Regions from separate parts of the Streptomyces sp. QH1-20 genome, predicted to be linked through region 2. Evidence: riboswitches for the same ligand, from Rfam matches in the RefSeq annotation. Region 2 holds a riboswitch; the other holds the start of a gene.
What was found. Region 2 has a riboswitch for glycine ahead of gcvP (aminomethyl-transferring glycine dehydrogenase). Riboswitches for the same ligand answer to the same signal wherever they lie in the genome.
Positions count from the first base shown of each region.

Region 1: linked by a shared signal. The riboswitch ahead of gcvT (glycine cleavage system aminomethyltransferase GcvT) and the one ahead of gcvP (aminomethyl-transferring glycine dehydrogenase) in region 2 are both predicted to bind glycine.

Region 1 covers NZ_CP166299.1:5,571,591-5,576,801, forward strand. Annotated here, with positions in the region: gene glyA (serine hydroxymethyltransferase) at 1-665, opposite strand, end outside; gene gcvH (glycine cleavage system protein GcvH) at 703-1,077, opposite strand; gene gcvT (glycine cleavage system aminomethyltransferase GcvT) at 1,155-2,270, opposite strand; glycine riboswitch at 2,447-2,543, opposite strand; gene AB8O64_RS25420 (AAA family ATPase) at 2,696-3,376, shown strand; gene AB8O64_RS25425 (hypothetical protein) at 3,405-3,935, opposite strand; gene AB8O64_RS25430 (enhanced serine sensitivity protein SseB C-terminal domain-containing protein) at 4,312-5,130, shown strand.
Region 2 covers NZ_CP166299.1:1,415,220-1,420,430, forward strand. Annotated here, with positions in the region: gene AB8O64_RS06325 (DUF5999 family protein) at 33-239, shown strand; gene gcvP (aminomethyl-transferring glycine dehydrogenase) at 363-3,248, opposite strand; glycine riboswitch at 3,439-3,546, opposite strand; gene AB8O64_RS06335 (PRC-barrel domain-containing protein) at 3,717-4,094, shown strand; gene AB8O64_RS06340 (DNA polymerase IV) at 4,064-5,211, opposite strand, start outside.

The DNA of each region.
Region 1 (5,211 bases), 4.2 Mb from region 2:
TGCGCGTGCGGCACCGGGGAGGGGTGCAGCCCGGCGGCGACGAGGCCCGCGAAGTGGGCCATGTCGACCATCAGGTACGCGCCGACCTCGTCCGCGATCCGGCGGAAGGCGGCGAAGTCCAGCTGGCGCGGGTACGCGGACCAGCCGGCGACGATCAGCTTCGGACGGTGCTCCTTGGCGAGGCGCTCGACCTCCTCCATGTCGACCAGGTTGGTCTGCTCGTCGACGTGGTAGGCGACCACGTTGTAGAGCTTGCCGGAGAAGTTGATCTTCATGCCGTGGGTCAGGTGCCCGCCGTGGGCGAGGTTCAGACCCAGGATCGTGTCGCCGGGCTTGATCAGGGCGAACATCGCCGCGGCGTTGGCCTGCGCACCGGAGTGCGGCTGCACGTTGGCGGCCTCGGCGCCGAAGAGCGCCTTGATCCGGTCGATCGCGATCTGCTCGACGACGTCCACGTGCTCGCAGCCGCCGTAGTAGCGGCGGCCCGGGTAGCCCTCGGCGTACTTGTTGGTGAGGACCGAGCCCTGCGCCTCCATGACCGCGACCGGAGCGAAGTTCTCCGAGGCGATCATCTCGAGGGTGGACTGCTGGCGGTGGAGTTCGGCGTCGACAGCGGCGGCGACGTCGGGGTCGAGCTCATGGAGGGAGCTGTTCAGAAGCGACATGAGTTCTTCCTGGGTGGGGCGGAGGCGGGGTACGGGCTCAGCCGGCGAAGGCGGTGTACTCGTCGGCGGACATCAGGTCCGCCGGCTCGTCCGTGATCTTCACCTTGAACAGCCAGCCGCCCTCGAAGGGGGCGGAGTTCACCAGCGCGGGGTCGTCCACGACGTCCTGGTTGGCCGCGACGACCTCGCCGGTCACCGGGGAGTACAGGTCGCTGACCGACTTGGTCGACTCCAGCTCGCCACAGGACTCACCGGCGGTGACGGTGTCGCCGACCTCGGGGAGCTGGGCGAAGACGACATCGCCGAGGGCATTGGCCGCGAACTCGGTGATCCCGACCGTCGCCACACCGTCCTCGACGGCCGACAGCCACTCGTGCTCCTTGCTGTAACGCAGCTGCTGGGGGTTGCTCATGGCTTGATTCTCCTGGATGCGCGTTGATGCTCTTGCAACGGGTCTTGACAGGTGGGACGAGAGTTGATCGAGAAGGGTCAGCGCTGACGCTTGTAGAACGGCAGGGCGACGACCTCGTACGGCTCGTGGGTGCCGCGGATGTCCACAGCTACACCCTTGGTGCCCGGCTCGGCGTGCGCCGCGTCGACGTACGCGATGGCGATCGGCTTCGCGAGCGTGGGGGAGGGGGCGCCGGAGGTGACCTCGCCGACGACCTGGCCGTCGGCGACGACCTGGAACCCGGCGCGCGGCACCCGGCGGCCCTCGGCGATCAGGCCGACCAGCTTGCGGGGCGCCTTCGCCGCGGCGCGCTCGGCGGCGGCGGTGAGGGCCTCGCGGCCGACGAAGTCGCCCTCCTTGTCGAACTTCACGACCCGGCCCAGGCCCGCGTCGAAGGGCGTCGTGGCGGTGGTCAGCTCGTGCCCGTACAGCGGCATGCCGGCCTCCAGGCGCAGCGTGTCGCGGCAGGAGAGACCGCACGGCACCAGACCGGCGTCCGCGCCCGCGTCGGTGAGCGCCTGCCACAGCCGCTCGGCGTCGGCCGGGGCGACGAACAGCTCGAAGCCGTCCTCGCCGGTGTAACCCGTACGGGCGATCAGCGCGGGAACGCCCGCCACCGTGCCCGGCAGGCCCGCGTAGTACTTGAGGCCGTCGAGGTCGGCGTCGGTGAGCGACTTCAGGATGCCGGGGGACTCGGGGCCCTGGATCGCGAGCAGCGCGTAGTTCTCGCGGTCGTCGCGGACGGCCGTCTCGAAGCCCGCGGCGCGCTCGGTCAGCGCGTCCAGCACGACCTGCGCGTTCGAGGCGTTGGCGACGACCATGAACTCCTCGTCGGCCAGGCGGTAGACGATCAGGTCGTCCAGGATGCCGCCCGCGGCGTCACAGATCATGGTGTACCGGGCCCGGCCGACGGCCAGTGCGGACAGATTGCCGACGAGCGCGAAGTCCAGCGCCCGGCCCGCCTGCGGACCGGTGAGGGTGATCTCGCCCATGTGCGACAGGTCGAAGAGACCGGCACGGGTCCGAACGGCGACGTGCTCGTCGCGCTCGCTCCCGTAACGCAGGGGCATGTCCCACCCCGCGAAGTCGGTCATCGTCGCGCCGAGCGCGCGGTGGAGCGCGTCGAGGGCGGTGCGGCGGGGGGCTTCGGTCATGGTTCAGGCTCCCAGGCGTGGTCGCGAGACTCGCGGAAGGCTCGCGAAAGAGGGGTCACGGCCTCCCCATCTGTCATCGGAACCTGAGAGGTTCACCGAGAGCCTCGAAACGAGCGAGTCCCCGGCTTGCACCTTGGGTGGAGGTCGCCCGGGGGCGCCTCGCTTTTCAGATCTGCCTCACCCGCGCGGTACGGGGCCTGAGAGATTCAAGGGAGGAACTTGCTCCTTCGGCGCCCAGCACACATAGTGCTGGGACTCTCCCGCGCGGATTCGAGCGGCCGGTATGCAGTTGGCGCGCACATCATTGCACGTACAGGCGTGCGACGGACGGCCCGAGACCCCCTGAATTGGATTACCTTTTCTTTACGTTCGATGGGTAGGGGGTTCAGGGGCCGGACAGGGGAGGCCAGAGGAGGGGGACCACGGTGCGGGCGCGGGGTACGGACGCGAGAGGGGCGGGATCCGTGCCGCCTGGGCCACAGCAGGCACAGGGGGCAGGGCGGGACGTGGGGCCGACGGGTGTGCGCGATCTCCGCGGGGGTGCGGCCCCCGCGGTCCTGCGTTATCCGGCCGGAGATCTGCTCGTCGTCTCCGGGCTGCCCGGAAGCGGCAAGTCGACATTGATCCGACGGTCCGTGGCCGCCCTCGACAGCCGGGACGCGGTGGTCTGGTGCGTCGACTCACAGGACGCCCGGGACCGTCTGGAGCGCCGCACCCCGTCCTGGCTGCCCTACGGGGTCTACCGCCCGCTCGTGCGGATCGCCCACTACGCCGGACTGCGCCGGGCCCTGCGTTCGGACGCGAGCGCGGTCGTGCACGACTGCGGGCAGCGCGGCTGGGTCCGCCGCTGGCTCGTCCGGGACGCGCGGCGGCGCGGCAGCTCGGTCCATCTGCTGGTGCTGGCCGTGGACCCGGCCACCGCCCTCGCCGGTCAGGCGGCGCGCGGCCGCACCGTCTCCGCGTACGCCTTCGGGCGGCACCGCCGGGCGATGGCGCGGCTGGTCGCGGACACCGCCGCCGGGCGGCTGCCGGACGGGTGCGTGTCCGCGACGCTGCTCGACCGCGCCGCCGCCCGGGCGCTCGAGGGCATCGTCTTCGACGGCTGACGGCCGGGCGCACCGGGCCGGACAGGCCCTAGACGCCGGGAACCGGCAGCGGCAGCGCGCCGGTAGCGAGCTTCGGCACCGCCGTGAGAAGGGCCTGCAGATCCGCGACGACCTTGGTGATGCCCGCCGTCACCTTCGGCAGGTCGACGGCCACCACGGCCGCGAGCAGATCGGTGAGGTCCTTGGTCAGCTTCGCGAGGGCGTCCTGGATGTCCTTGACGGCGTCCGCCGGCAGTCCGCCGGGCGCGGCCGCTCTGGCCTTCACGGACTTCAGCAGCTTGTCGGCCGAGGCCTGGTACCGCTGGCGCAGATCGGCGAGCACGGCCTTGTTCGGCGTCTTGGACTGCGCCTCGGTCGCGATCTTGGCGGCCAGCGAGAGCAGCTCGCCCAGATTGGCCACGGTCTCCAGCTGCTGTGCCGTGGCCGCCTTCGGGTCCGGGGCCGCGGCCGTGAGGGCCGGTGCCGGTGCGGCGGCGAGGGCGGGACCGGCGGCACCCACGACGAGGGAGCCGCAGGCGACGACGGCTATGGCGGTGGAGACGAGCTTGTTGACGCGCATGCGGGGTGTGTCCCTTCAGTTCGGTGAGGCTGCCGGGGAGCTGTCCGCTCACCGTGTGCCGGGCCGGTAGCCGTGCGCAACTCATCACCTACCGTGAGTGGTGGCCGTGGTGCGTCCGCTCCACCCCTTTGACCTGCGCCTTCATGGGCCGCCCAGGAGTCGCCGCCTCCTGCCCGCGCTGCCCGCCGAAAGAGTGCGCGCGACCGCACCGCGGAGGCTCGCGCCCTATATCGGTACGGACGTCGCCACCCGCGCCGAACGCCCGGATCGGCACCGAATTCGGCGGCCGACGAGAGCGGCGGGGCCCGGAGCCGCTAGGGTTCGGATGCGGCTTTGTCGATACGGTGGTTGGACGGCGTTGGGCGAGTTGGACGAGATGAGCATCCCCGAGCAGTACGGCTGGACCCCCGCTCAGGGCAGTGTCCTCAATGACGGTCCCCAGGGCGGCGGCCCCGGTCTCCCGCAGGGGTGGCCCGCCAATGAACTCGAAGCGGTGCTCGCCGGCTCCCTCGGCGACCCCGGCGCCGGCCCCGCGATCGTCGAGGCCCTCGGCCGCAGCCATCTGTGGATACCGCTGCCGAACGGCGGTGGCCCGGACAGCCCGGACCTCGATCTCCCCACGCTCGAACTCGACGGCGCGGCGTTCGTCCCCGTGTTCAGCTCCGAGGCACAGTTCCGGAGCGTCGCCGGCGACCTGATGTCCTTCACCGTGGCGCCCGCCGTGGAATTCGCCCGCGGGCTGCCCCCGCAGGTGGGCATCGTGGTCAACCCCGAGGGCGCGGTCGGCGTTCCGCTGCCGCCCGCCGCGGTGGCCGCCCTGTGCCGGGCCGGGCGCAGCGCCCTGGACGGCGACGCCACCGGCGGCCGGGTCAGGCTCTTCGAGCCCGACTGGCAGGACGAGCCCACCGCCTTCCTCGCCGCTGCCGGGCTGGAATTCGCGGCCGCCGCCGTCGTGAGGACCGCGCGCCGCACCCTGGCGAGTGTCGAGGGCGGCGCCCCGGCGCTGTTCGTCGGCGTCGAGCTGGACCTGCCCGACCCCGGGAGCCGCACCGCCGCCCTGGACGCCCTCGGCCGGGCGCTGGGCACCGTGCCGGTGCCCTGGCCCGTACAGCTGGTCTTCCTCGACGTCGCACAGGACCCCGTCGGCGACTGGCTGCGGGAGAGGGTCCGCCCGTTCTACGACCGTGACCTGTGACTCCTCCCGTGCCCGCCGCCGCGGGCTCGTAAGCTGGTTGGATGACGACAGGGGGCGCGCAGTCACGCCCCCCTGCGGTGG
Region 2 (5,211 bases):
CACAGACCACACCGCAGCGAAAGAATGCTTCCATGTGCCAGCACCAGCCCGCATGCCCGTCAGCCGACTCCACCGACCGGGAAGCCGCCCATCTCGTGGCGCACTACCCGGAGCAGGGGTGGAGCCTGCTGTGCAACGGGGTCCTGTTCTTCGAGGACACCGGTGAGCTGCTGCCGGACGGTCAGATCATCGCACCGCACCGGCCGCTGGGCACCGAGCACGTGGTGACCGCTGCCTAGTGCCGGCACCGCACAGCGCGAAAAAACCGCATACGGACACCGCATGCAGAAGGGGCCGGCCCGGCGCAATCGCCGAACCGGCCCCGACGTGTGTCAGCCCCGGGGATTCAATCCCCCGGCCCGTCAGCCGTCGTACTCGTCCATCGGGGGGCACGAGCAGACAAGGTTACGGTCGCCGTACGCGCCGTCGACGCGACGCACCGGCGGCCAGTACTTGTCGGCGGCGGACACCCCGGACGGGAAGACGGCCACCTCACGGCTGTACGGGTGCTCCCAGTCGCCGGCCACACAGGCGGCGGTGTGCGGGGCGTTCCGCAGGGCGTTGTCGTCCTTGTCCCACTCGCCCGAGCCGACCTTCTCGATCTCGGCACGGATCGCGATCATCGCCTCACAGAAACGATCCAGCTCGGCGAGGTCCTCGCTCTCCGTGGGCTCGATCATCAAGGTGCCGGCCACCGGGAAGGACATCGTCGGCGCGTGGAAGCCGTAGTCGATCAGGCGCTTGGCGACATCGTCGACGCTGACGCCGGTCGCCTTGGTCAGCGGCCGCAGATCCACGATGCACTCGTGCGCGACCAGGCCGTTCGGACCGGTGTAGAGCACGGGGAAGTGTGGCTCCAGGCGCTTGGCGATGTAGTTGGCGCCGAGCACCGCGACCTGCGTGGCGCGCTTGAGGCCCTCGCCGCCCATCAGCCGGACGTACGCCCAGGAGATCGGCAGGATGCCGGCGGAGCCCCAGGGGGCCGCCGAGATCGGTCCGACGCCGGTCGCCGGGCCCGCGGTGGGCTGCAGCGGGTGGTTGGGCAGGTAGGGGGCGAGGTGGGCGCGGACGGCGACCGGACCGACGCCCGGGCCACCGCCGCCGTGCGGGATGCAGAAGGTCTTGTGCAGGTTCAGGTGCGAGACGTCGCCGCCGAACTCGCCCGGCTTGGCCACGCCGACCAGGGCGTTGAGGTTCGCGCCGTCGACGTACACCTGGCCGCCCGCCGCGTGGACCTCCGCGCAGATGTCGGCGACGTGCTCCTCGAAGACACCGTGCGTGGACGGGTAGGTGATCATCAGCACGGACAGCTCGTCGCGGTACTGCCCGATCTTGGCGCGCAGGTCCTCGACGTCGACCTCGCCGTCGTCGGCGGTCTTGACGACGACGACCTTCATGCCGGCCATCACGGCGCTCGCGGCGTTGGTGCCGTGGGCGGAGGACGGGATCAGGCAGACGGTGCGCCCCTCGTCGCCGTTGGCACGGTGGTACGCCCGCACCGCCAGCAGACCCGCGAGCTCACCCTGCGAGCCCGCGTTCGGCTGGATGGACACCTTGTCGTAGCCGGTGACCTCCGCGAGCCGCTCCTCGAGCTCGGTGATGAGCGTGAGATAGCCACCCGCCTGCTCGACCGGCGCGAAGGGGTGCAGCGCACCGAACTCGGGCCAGGTGACCGGCTCCATCTCGGTGGTCGCGTTGAGCTTCATGGTGCACGAGCCGAGCGGGATCATGCCGCGGTCCAGGGCGTAGTCCCGGTCGGCGAGCCGGCGCAGGTAGCGCAGCATCGCGGTCTCGGAACGGTGCTGGTGGAAGACCGGGTGGGTGAGGTATTCGTCGGTGCGCAGCAGCCCCTCGGGGAGCGCCTCGGCGACCTGGGCGTCGAGCGCCTCGATGTCGGCGTCCACCTCGAAGGCGGACCACACCGACGCGACCTGGACACGCGTGGTGGTCTCGTCGCAGGCGATGCCGACCTGGTCGGCGTCGACCAGGCGCAGGTTGACGCCCCGCTCGCGGGCGGCGGCGACGACCTCGGCCGCCCGGCCGGGCACCCGCGCGGTGAGGGTGTCGAAGTACGCGCCGTGCACGACCTCGACGCCGCCGGCGCGCAGGCCCTCGGCGAGCAGCGTGGCGTAGCGGTGCGTACGCCGCGCGATGCCGGCGAGGCCGTCCGGGCCGTGGTAGACCGCGTACATCCCGGCCATGACGGCGAGCAGGACCTGCGCGGTACAGATGTTGCTGGTGGCCTTCTCGCGGCGGATGTGCTGCTCGCGGGTCTGGAGGGCCAGGCGGTAGGCCTTGTTGCCGTCCGCGTCCACGGAGACGCCGACGAGACGGCCGGGGAGGCTGCGGGCGAACTTCTCGCGCACGGCCATGAACCCGGCGTGCGGACCGCCGAAGCCCATGGGCACGCCGAAGCGCTGGGTGGTGCCGACCGCGATGTCCGCGCCCAGCTCGCCGGGCGAGGTGAGCAGGGTCAGCGCGAGCAGATCGGCGGCGACGGTGACGATCGCGCCCAGCTCGTGGGCCCGCTCGATGACCGGGCGCGGGTCGCGCACGGCACCGGAGGCGCCGGGGTACTGCAGGAGGACACCGAAGACGCCGCGCTCGGCGATGTCGTCGGGGATGCCCTGGGAGAGGTCGGCGACGACGACCTCGACGCCGGTCGGTTCGGCGCGGGTGCGTATCACCGCGACGGTCTGCGGCAGCGCGTCGGCGTCGATGAGGAAGACGCCGTCCTTGACCTTGCCCACGCGCCGGGACAGCGACATGGCCTCGGCCGCGGCGGTGCCCTCGTCGAGCAGGGAGGCGCCGGAGGTGGGCAGCCCGGTCAGATCGGCGACGACGGTCTGGAAGTTGAGGAGCGCCTCCAGCCGGCCCTGGGAGATCTCCGGCTGGTAGGGCGTGTACGCCGTGTACCAGGCGGGGTTCTCCATGACGTTGCGCAGGATCACCGGCGGGGTGAAGGTGCCGTGGTATCCGAGCCCGATCATCGGGGCGAGGACCTCGTTGCGGTCCGCGAGCGTGCGCAGCTCGGCGAGGACCTCGGCCTCGCTGCGGGCGTCGGGCAGCCGGAGCGCCTCGGTGCTCTTGATCACGGCCGGTACGGCGGCGGCGGTGAGCTCGTCGAGCGAGCCGAACCCTACCTGGGCGAGCATCTTCGCCTGGGCCGCGCTGTCGGGCCCCACGTGGCGGTGCTCGAACGGCGTGCCACGCTCCAGGTCGGAAAGGGAGATGCGGTGGGCTGTCATCTGCGGAGGCCTCCTGGTCGTTGCGACCTGCGAGGGGTACCACGGCGCGGGTACCCGGACGGCCTCCCCCTCTGTCATCTCAACCTGAGAGCTTCACCGGGCCGCACGGGGCGGTCCGGCTTTCACCGTCGGTGAGGAGGGGCTTCGTCGCGCTGTACCCGACCCGGCCCGCCCTGCTTTCCAGAGTGACCTCGTCCGCGCGGTACGTGTGCCTGAGAGATTCCGGGGAGGATTTGCTCCTTCGGCGCCCCCGTCGAACCCGTCAAAGGATCTCGGAGGACTCTCCCGCGTGGGGTCTGCAGCCACTGTCAGCCTACCAGCGCGGGTCCAAGCGGATCCCTCGAGTGGCCGGTTCCCGCTTTGTGCCTTTTCGTGGTCCTCAGGGCTTCTCTGTGCTTCTCTGTGCTTTCCCGGGGGCCTCGGAGGTCGCTGGAGTTCCGGAGGGCAGGCGCGACCACGGGAGGAACCGTGCAGACCGATATCGATCCGCGGAGTCTCATCGGCCGCAAGGCGTTCGACCGCAATGGCGCGAAGATCGGCACCGTGGACGAGGTGTACCTCGACGACGCGACCGGGGAACCGGAGTGGGCGGCGGTGCGCACCGGGCTGTTCAGCCGGGACGCGTTCGTGCCGCTGGAACCGAGCCGGGTCGAGGACGACGCCCTGCGCATCCCCTATGACCGGGAGCTCATCAAGGACGCCCCGGACTTCGGGGTCGGCCGCCACCTGTCCCCCGAACAGGAACTGCAGCTCTACCACCACTACGGGCTCGACCTCCCCCCGCCGGATGCCGGGACCGCCCCTCGGCCCGGCGCTCAGCCGGACACACCACCGGCCAGCGGCTGACCGTCAGCCCGGGCCCCGGGCCCGACGTCCGACTCGGACGGCTCGGACGGCTCGGACGGCTCGGACGGCTCGGACGGCTCGGACGGCTCAGGATCAGGCGCAGCCGACTCCGACGGCGCAGCCGGGTCCCTTGGCTCCGGCGACTCCGCCCGCTGCTCCCACGCGGCTCTGATCAGCGGCAGCGGCTCCCCCGGCTCGAGCGCGGGGTCGTCCACAGCGAACGTCCGCACCCGGCCGGGTGCGGACCACGGTTGCTCGAAGCGCACAGTGACCCGGCCGACCCCGCTGCCCTGGATCCAGCCGGCCCCGTACTCGGTGTGCCGGATGTCCAGCCCGGGCACCCAGCGCCGCGGCCGTCGCCCGGCCGCCTCCTGTGGGGCCGGCTCCCCCTCCGCCTCGGCGGTCGGTGGTCTTTCCGCGACAGCGGCGGCCTCGGCCGTAGCTGCCGCCTGGGCGAAGAGGTCCTCCTGGGTGTAGTCGGCGAGCCCGGTGACGCCGACCCCCAGCAACCGCACTCCCGCCGTGGTGTCCACGCCGTCCAGCAGCCGCCGCACGGCCTCGCGCACCACCCCGAGGTCGTCCGTCGGCCCGCGCAGCGTCTCCGAGCGCGTCAGCGTCGAGAAGTCGTAGCTCCGCACCTTGATCACAACGGTGCGCCCGGACCGTCCCGCCGCCCGCAGCCGCTGCACACAGCGGTCGGCGAGCCGCGCCAGCTCCAGCTCCACGCGCGTGCGGTCGGTGAGATCCTCCTCGAAGGTGTCCTCCACGGACACCGACTTGGCGTCCCGCTCGGCCACCACGGGGCGGGTGTCGCGGGCGGTCGCCAGGGCGTACAGCCCCGCGCCGTGTGCCTTGCCCAGCAGCCGCACCAGCTCCGCCTCACCCGCCTCGGCCGTATCGCCCACCGTCGTGAGCCCGGCCCGTCGCAGCGTCTCGGCCGTGGCCGGTCCGACGCCGGGAATGGCCCGCACCGACATCGGGGCCAACAGCTCCAGCTCGGTGCCCGGCTCGATGACGACGAGACCGTCGGGCTTGGCCTGCTCGGAGGCGATCTTCGCGAGCATCTTGGAGCCGGCGAGCCCCACCGACCCGCTGAGCCCCGTGGCCTGTCGGATGT